2 regions of the Thermosinus carboxydivorans Nor1 genome follow, and region 2 is predicted to be linked to the other one. Evidence: predicted binding sites of a transcription regulator. Region 2 holds the regulator's gene; the other holds the start of a gene.
What was found. Region 2 encodes HrcA, which represses chaperone genes, less so after heat shock. Its sites were predicted from a motif close to TGTTAGCACTCNNNNNNNNNGAGTGCTAACA; they were not measured.
Positions count from the first base shown of each region.

Region 1: groES (co-chaperone GroES) is a predicted target of HrcA. The motif match lies at 1,861-1,891, and genes of this name have one in related genera.

Region 1 is NZ_AAWL01000019.1:15,740-20,165, forward strand. It holds gene TCARDRAFT_RS11180 (sensor histidine kinase) at 1-1,117, shown strand, start outside; gene TCARDRAFT_RS11185 (ANTAR domain-containing response regulator) at 1,117-1,698, shown strand; gene groES (co-chaperone GroES) at 1,936-2,220, shown strand; gene groL (chaperonin GroEL) at 2,254-3,879, shown strand; gene TCARDRAFT_RS11200 (hypothetical protein) at 4,001-4,426, shown strand, end outside.
Region 2 is NZ_AAWL01000009.1:38,498-42,923, reverse strand. It holds gene grpE (nucleotide exchange factor GrpE) at 1-216, opposite strand, end outside; gene TCARDRAFT_RS07790 (TCP-1/cpn60 chaperonin family protein) at 240-1,829, opposite strand; gene hrcA (heat-inducible transcriptional repressor HrcA) at 1,873-2,898, opposite strand; gene hemW (radical SAM family heme chaperone HemW) at 2,999-4,141, opposite strand; gene lepA (translation elongation factor 4) at 4,145-4,426, opposite strand, start outside.

The DNA.
Region 1 (4,426 bases), on a different contig from region 2:
CGCGGACGTGTTGGATATGCGTACTTTTCCCCTGCGCGACGATGCCGGCAAGATAATTGCGGCGGTAAGCTTTGAAAGCAGCGCCGAGGAGACGGCGGCGGGAACCACCAGCGCCTTAATCGAGACAGCCTACCTCTTGCTTACGGCTGCGCCAGCCCCGGTCGCCAGCGACGGCTACCGCCCCTTGTCAGCGCGAGACGGTATTATCATTGCTGATGAGCGTGGCCGAATTATTTTCGCCAATGCCGCCGCTGGCAGTATATATAAGGTATTAGGCGTAGGAAGGCTAATCGGCCGCCGTATTTATGACCGGCTCATTAATCTCCGTGTCGCCCAACAGGCAGCGGCTACCGGCAAGCTTTGCGAAACGGAACTTGAAATCAGCAATATGGTTATCGTGCAACGGGCTATTCCTATCATACACGGCGGCGAGGTTTTACGAATCATCGTCATTGTTGCTGATGTTACCGAACTAAAGAAAAAAGAAAAAGAACTGCTCATTAAATCGGCCGTTATTCAGGAAATCCACCATCGGGTGAAGAATAACCTGCAGACTATTGCCAGCCTGCTCCGGCTGCAGGCGCGGCGTACACCTTCGGCAGCCGTCAAGGCCGCTTTGCGCGAAAGTGTAAATCGTATTTTGAGTATTTCCGTGGTCCATGAATTTCTGTCCCAGCAGGACACGGAAGTTATTGACATTGCGGAAGTGACTAAGAATATTCTGGATTTAGTCATTCAGAATATGCTGGAGCCTGATTTTAATATCCAGACCGTTTTCAATGCTCAACAGGTTGTTCTGGCATCCGAACAGGCGACCAGTCTGGCCTTGGTCATTAACGAACTCATTCAAAACGCCCTGGAACATGGGTTTGTCGGGCGGCGTGAGGGGCTAATCGGCGTGGACATCGCCGCCCGGGATGACAGTTATCAAATAGAAATATATGATAACGGTATTGGTCTTCCGCCCGGGTTTAATGTGCAAACTACCGGCAGTCTGGGATTGCAGATTGTTCGCACCTTAGTGGAGACCGACCTCGGCGGTACCTTTCAATTATTTTCCAATAACGGGACCCATGCCCGGATTACGATACCGAGGATGAGGGAGGAAGGATTATGATGCAACCTTTGCGCATCGTTATTGCCGACAATGAATCCATTATTCGAATGGATCTGCGCGAATTGCTCGAAGAAGCCGGGCACACTGTCGTCGGGGAGGCGGCTGATGGGTTGAAAGCCGTGGAACTTGTGCGCAAACACCGTCCCGACCTGGTAATTATGGACATCAAGATGCCGGAAATGGACGGCATTTCGGCGGCCAAAATTATTTCCAACGAAAAACTTGCACCGGTGCTGCTCCTTACTGCCTACAGCCAGAAGGAAATTGTCGAAAAGGCCAAGGAATCAGGCGTACTTGCTTACTTAGTCAAGCCGATAAAAGAAACTAATTTATTTCCGGCAATGGAGATTGCCCTATCCCGGTTTCAGGAATTTATGGAACTGGAGCGGGAACTGGAAGAAGTTAAAAACTCGCTCGAGACCCGCAAAGTTCTTGACCGGGCCAAAGGTATTCTCATGGACGCTTATAATCTGACCGAGAGCGAGGCGTACCGCCGGATTCAGCAATATAGCATGAGCAAACGCAAATCTATTCGCGAAGTGGCCCAAGCCATTGTGGAAGCGGCCACGCGTAAACGCTAAACTGCCCTGGTATAGCGGGCAGTTTTTTGTATAAATTAGGCAGACATGGAAAAACTAACAGGGGCAAAAAATAGCTTGCAGCAAATTTTTTTTGCAAAAATAACGTTTTTTACCTTTAGGGCTCTTGATTTTTCCAATGGTTTTATATATTATAATTTATGGAATTAGCACTCGCGATTAGTGAGTGCTAACAAAATAGGGTCAAAAAAATAATATTACATAAAGGAGGGTATTTATATGATCAAGCCGTTAGGCGACAGAGTAGTCATTAAGGCACTGGAAAGGGAAGAAAAAACCAAGAGCGGCATTCTGCTGCCCGACACTGCGAAGGAGAAGCCCCAGGAAGGCAAAGTTATCGCCGTTGGTACCGGTAAAATGCTGGAAAACGGTACCCGTGTTCCGCTGGACGTTAAAGAGGGCGATAAGGTCATCTTCTCCAAATATGCCGGTACGGAAGTTAAAATCGACGGTGAAGAGTACCTCATTCTGAGCGAAAGAGATATTCTGGCCATCGTACAATAATCTAAAAAATAATTTTTTACGGGAGGTATATATATGGCAAAGCAAATGCTGTTTGACGAAGAAGCACGTCGTGCGCTTGAGAAAGGCGTAAACGCTCTGGCTAACGCCGTGAAAGTAACGCTCGGACCCAAAGGCCGCAACGTTGTTCTCGATAAAAAATTTGGCGCTCCGACGATTACCAATGACGGTGTGACGATTGCCCGTGACATCGAACTGGAAGATCCCTTTGAAAACATGGGCGCCCAACTGGTGAAAGAAGTTGCCACCAAGACTAACGATGTAGCCGGTGACGGCACCACTACCGCTACGCTGCTGGCGCAAGCGATGATTCGTGAAGGTATGCGCAACGTGGCTGCCGGTGCCAATCCGATGATCCTCAAGAAGGGTATCGAAAAGGCCGTTAACGCTCTGGTTGAGGAAATTAAGAAAACAGCCGTAAAAGTGGAAAGCAAAGAAGCTATTGCCCAAGTTGCTTCGATTTCGGCTGCTGACGAAGAAATCGGCAAGCTCATTGCCGAAGCCATGGAAAAAGTGGGCAAAGACGGTGTCATCACTGTTGAAGAGTCCAAAACCATGGGCACCGACCTCGAAGTTGTGGAAGGCATGCAGTTCGACCGTGGCTACATCTCTCCGTACATGATTACCGATGCTGACAAGATGGAAGCCGTCCTGAACGATCCGTACATCCTCATCACTGACCGGAAAATCGGCGCTGTTGCCGACCTGCTGCCCACCCTCGAAAAAGTGGTTCAGTCTGGCAAAGAACTGCTCATCATTGCCGAAGATGTCGAAGGCGAAGCGCTGGCTACGCTCGTTGTTAACAAATTGCGCGGCACCTTCCGGGCTGTTGCCGTTAAAGCTCCCGGCTTTGGCGATCGCCGTAAGGCCATGCTCGAAGACATTGCTATCCTTACCGGCGGTACCGTCATCAGCGAAGAACTGGGCCGCAAACTGGACAGCGTGCAGCTCAGCGACCTTGGCCGCGCCCGTCAGGTTCGCGTATCCAAAGAAGAAACCACTATTGTTGACGGCCATGGTTCTGCCGAAGAAATCAAAAAGCGTGTTAACCAAATCAAGGCTCAAATCGAAGAAACTACTTCCGACTTTGACCGTGAAAAGCTGCAAGAGCGTCTTGCCAAACTGGCTGGCGGCGTAGCCGTTATCCATGTTGGCGCTGCTACCGAAGTAGAGCTCAAAGAGAAAAAGCATCGCATCGAAGATGCCCTCAACGCAACTCGTGCAGCGGTGGAAGAAGGCATTGTGCCTGGCGGTGGCACTACCTTCATCGACATTCAGCATGTTCTGGACAACATCCAAGCTACGGGCGACGAAAAGACCGGTGTCGAAATCGTCAAGCGCGCCATCGAGGAACCGGTTCGTCAAATCGCCAACAACGCTGGTCTGGAAGGCTCCGTTGTGGTTGAAAACGTTAAGAAAGCCGGCAAAGGTATTGGCTTCAATGCCCTGACCGAAGAATATGTCGACATGATTAAAGCTGGTATCGTCGACCCGGCGAAAGTTACCCGTTCCGCGCTCCAAAACGCTGCCAGCATCGCAGCCATGGTGCTTACTACTGAGTGCCTGGTTGCCGACAAGCCGGAAAAAGAAAATCCGGCAGGCGCTGGAGCCGGCATGGGCGGCATGGGCGGCATGATGTAAAATTTTAGGCCGAGTCCGGAGGCAACCGAAAGGTTGCCTCTTTTTTCGTGTCCGAAAAGCCGATATAATGGAGTTGGTTTCTGGGTAATGCCGTCGATGTTTGTATGCAGGGGGTAAAACCGTGGAGTATAAAGTTACCCGGCAGGGGCGACTGCCGGCCTGTCGGCTCAGTGAAAGCATGCTACGTGAGGTGTGGACCGTTTTTCATGCTGACGAGGGCCTTAAATGGGAGGCAGTTATCGGCGTTGGCGGTGATCTGCTGGGCAAAGACCAGCAGCGGCCCCAGCAAACGGTAACGGAGTGGGACAAACTTATTAGCTTGCTTCGCTCGCTGCCGCGGTTAGACGCGCTGACCATTACCTTTGAGGTGCCTGACAGAGGCGCGCTGGCCATAGCCTTTAAAAACTACCCGCCTGTCGGCGGCTCGATCGTAGCCGCCGGCCATGAAGCGGCCTGGGTGGAAGCAAGAATGGCCGCTGTCATGGCAATAGTGAACCGTCATGGCGAACCATTTACCACCCGGCTGTATTCACAGCTTGGTTTTAGC
Region 2 (4,426 bases):
TTGCAGCCGCTTGAGCCGCTCCATCATTTCTTCGTGCAGGCGGTTTTTCTCGGCGATAGAGGCCAGAAGCCGCTCCACGTCTTCTTGTGGGAAGCAGACCTCTTGGTCTTTTATCTCTTCCTGGTCTTTCTCTTCTATTGCGTCTGCCCCCGCCGCCATTTGCGCCTGGGGTTCGGCCCCCGCCTGGTTGATCGTCTCCTCGAGCTTTTCGCCCATACTCACTATATTTCACCTCGTGCTTAAAAGTCCGGCATGCCGGCCGCATCGCTACTGGCCGCGGTTTTTCCGGCAGCAGCGCCTTCCTCTTTCTTTTTTATAATAGTATCAATACGCAAAATTGCCACTGCCACTTCGCCCGCCGCTTTAATAGCGTGCAGCTTAACAGGCACTGGGTCGACGACGCCCCGCTCTAGCATGTCGGCTACCTCGCCTGTGTCGCAATCAATGCCAAGCGAGTCACTGCCCTTTGCCGCCTGGGCTGCTATAACCTCCTCGACTTTTTCCAGCGGATTAAACCCGGCATTTTCGACGATTTGGGCCAATGGCCGCTTCAAGGCGTTGGTTACACAGTCCACACCATATGCAGCCATGCCTTTAATTTCCTCCCGCGCTTTTTCCACCGCCCGAGCAATGGCGATTTCGCAGGCGCCGCCGCCGGGAACGTAGCCGCCCTTGATTGCCGCCTGAACACTGGACGCGGCATCTTTCGCGATGCGCTCGCGCTCACCAACTACTTCTTCCGTGGCCGCCCCTACTAAAATGGTGGCCATCGGCTTGCCTTGGCCGCCAAGAATACGGACATGTTCAAGCTTCTCGTCTTCGTAGACGCGTTCAGCATAACCAAGATATTTCTCAATATCAGCCAGGTCTTTCTTCAGACCGGTGCGTTTCATCATCCGCGCCCCGGTGTGCTCAGCCGCTCGCCGCAAATCTTTGGCTGGGACGCGCTGGATTACCATCACGCCGGCATCGGTCAGAATTTCGTCGGCGTCATCATGGACGCCCCGGTCAACAAGGACGAGCCTGACCCCGAGTTCAACGATTTTACGCACATTGCGCTTGAACTCATCTTGAAGCTCTATGTACCGTTTAAACCCTGACTCGGTGCTAAGAGCTTCATCGCCGATTTCCTCGGGCTCGAGCGCATCGTCAATGACCAGCACCTTCACATCCGTAAGCTCTTCCGGCATTTCTTTGTTCATGCGCTCTTTATCAACAATGACACCCATGAATACTTCATTTTCGGCGCCTTCTTCGGCCGTGATAATATCCGAAAGTTTAAAGTTGGGTTCGCATAATTTTTCCGCCCCAATAAGGCGTGCCGCAGCTACCACCAGGTCGGCAATATCCGCATGCTCCCGGCCGGCAATCATCGCGATATTCCGTAAAACAGGATCGTTTAAATCGGTTACCTTGCGACCTCGCCGCTTTATTTCCTCAATCGCTCGGGCGACGCCATAACGAACCCCTTCAATGACCCGGGCCACCGGCACACCCCGCAATACCTGGTTGACACCTTCGGCAACAAGCCCGCCGGCCATGATGGTAGCCGTCGTTGTCCCATCCCCCACCTCGGCCTGCTGAGCTTTAGCAATATTAATCAGCATCTTGGCGGCAGGATGGTTTACATCCATTTTATCTAAAATGGTTACTCCATCATTGGTAATAATGACTTCGCCAAAACGGTCCACGAGCATGGTATCGAGCCCTTTCGGGCCGATGGTTCCCTCAACGGCCGCCGTAATGGCGCGTACTGCGTTGGCATTGGTAAGCAGCGCCGCGAGACGTTCATCTACTTCTGCGCCGCTGCCAGCTTGCTTAAGATTCATCTAGCCCATTCCTCCCATAGGTACGGGCGGCATTTATGCCGCCCTAAATTCCGTATTTTTTCAAGATTTGCCCCAAATGCCGGTGCATGAATTCCAGCACCGACATTATTCGGCCATATTCCATGCGGGTAGGACCCAAAACAGCCACTGTGCCAACTACCTGCCCGTCGACGCGATAGGTAGCTTGCACCATGCTGCAGTCATGAATGCCGGTATATTTGTTTTCCCCGCCGATAGTGACAACCACCCCGTCGCTTTCCCGCATATGCAGGATATCGACCAGGAGCTGCTCTTCTTCCAGCATGGCCAGCAAACCTCTGACCTTATCCACATCGCGGAATTCCGGCTGGTCCAAAACCTGGGTCGTTCCGCCCGTATACACCCGGTCTTTTCTTTCTACCGCCAGCGCATCCTTAATAAATTCTAACGCTGTTTCAAAAAGAGCGCGGTTGGGTATAATATCGTGCTTAATTTCCCGCAAAAGGGAAGATTTTATCCGGTCAAAAGCCAGACCGGCCAGGCGCTCGTTGATGGCGCCGGCAATTTTCTGCAGCTCTTGAAAACCGATACCCTCAGGGATTTCAATAATTTTATTTTCTACAAAACCGGTATCGGAAACAACAACAAGGATGGCGCGCCGTTCATCCAGTGGTAAAAACTGCATATATTTGAAAGCACATTGTGAAAGCTGCGGCGCAAGTACCAGGGAAATGTTGCGGGTGATGCGCGACAGAATTTTTGCCGTTTCCTGAAAGACCTCTTCCAGCCGTCGCACCTTGGTTTGATACCAGCGTTCAATCAGGGCAATTTCTTTTTCAGAAAGAGGTTGCGGCGCCAGCAAACAATCAACATAAAAGCGATAGCCTTTGGCCGAAGGTATGCGGCCGGCAGAAGTGTGGGGTTGTTCGAGATAACCTAATAATTCTAAATCGGCCATTTCATTGCGAATAGTAGCCGGACTAACCCCCAAGTTGTATTTGCGAGCAATTGTGCGCGACCCCACTGGCTCCGCGGTAGAAATATAATCATCAATAATGGCCTGAAGAATTTTCCGCTTTCTCTCGTCCACCCCTTACACCTCCTGTTGTTAGCACTCGTTCGATTAGAGTGCTAATGCCTAATTAAAACATACCACCGTGACCTGCCGCTGTCAAGATAATCGTGTAATTTCAAGCCTTGTCCGGCAAAAAGGACGCAAAAACAATATTGCCAAATTTCATCCCTAAGTCGGTGAGGCGCAGCCTGTTGCCGCACCGCTCTACCAGCCCGCGCTGCGAGAGGGTGTCAATCGTGGCGCGGTACGCGTCCCAAAAAGAGATACCAAAACGTTCTTGGAATATTCCGCTATCAAGCCCAGCGGCAGTGCGCAGGGCCAGAAAAATAAATTCGGTAATCTGCGTTTGTCTGTCCAATACTTCGCGGTCGTGGACGGCCAAAGCGCCCTGTCGCTGCGCCTGGATATATTCTGTCACTTGGGGAGTATTAGCCCAGCGCACTCCGTCTACGAAAGAATAAGCAGCGGCGCCTAACCCCAAGAAAGGCTGATAGTGCCAATATTTGAGATTATGGCGGCATTCGTAGCCGCTCAGACAATAGTTGGAAATTTCATACCGGCGGTAGCCCGCTTGCCGTAAAAAAGCAGTTACCAAGTCGTACATTGCTTCTTCTTCTGTTTCATCAGGCAGAGCAAGCTTACCGGCAGCATGGCTAACAGCGAAAGGGGTGCCCTCCTCCACTTTCAGGCCGTACACCGAAAGGTGTGGCACCCCAAGTTCTGTAGCCCTGCTTAGACTGTCCGCCACGTCCGCCTGGCGCTGCTCGGGCAGGCCATACATTAAATCAAGGTTGATGTTGTCAAAACCAGCCGCTCGCGCCAATTCAACAGCCTCAATCCCCTGTTCGGCCGTATGAACGCGCCCGAGCAGGGGCAAAAGATGCGGAACAAACGTCTGAACACCGAAACTCAGGCGATTTACCCCCCAAGCCCGCAGGGCCTTTAAAAGCGGCAAATCTATCGTGCCCGGATTAGCTTCTACCGTAATTTCAACAGCCGGTTCCAGCGAAAACGCGGCAGCAAGGCTGGCAAACACCCGGCCTAAGAGTTCACTCGGCAGCACAGTAGGGGTGCCGCCACCAATATAGACGGTATCAACAACCCAACCGGCAAAACGCCTTCCCTGCTCGGCAATTTCCCGGCACAAAGCGTCAATATAGTCCTGGTACAGGTGAGCTAGGTTGTCATGAGAAGGGAAGTCACAATACAAACACTTTTGCCGGCAGAAAGGAATATGAATGTAAAGCCCGAGTTTCATGGGTCAATCCATTTTCAAAATCGCCATAAAGGCTTCCTGCGGCACTTCTACGCTACCAACCTGCTTCATGCGCTTTTTGCCTTCTTTTTGTTTTTCCAGCAGTTTCCGCTTACGCGTTATGTCACCACCATAGCATTTGGCAAGCACGTCCTTGCGGAGAGCGCGGACTGTTTCGCGAGCAATGACTTTATTGCCAATCGCCGCCTGGATAGGAATTTCGAACATTTGCCGCGGAATGATTTCTTTCAGTTTTTCTACCAGCTGCCGCCCGCGTGCTTGGGCCCG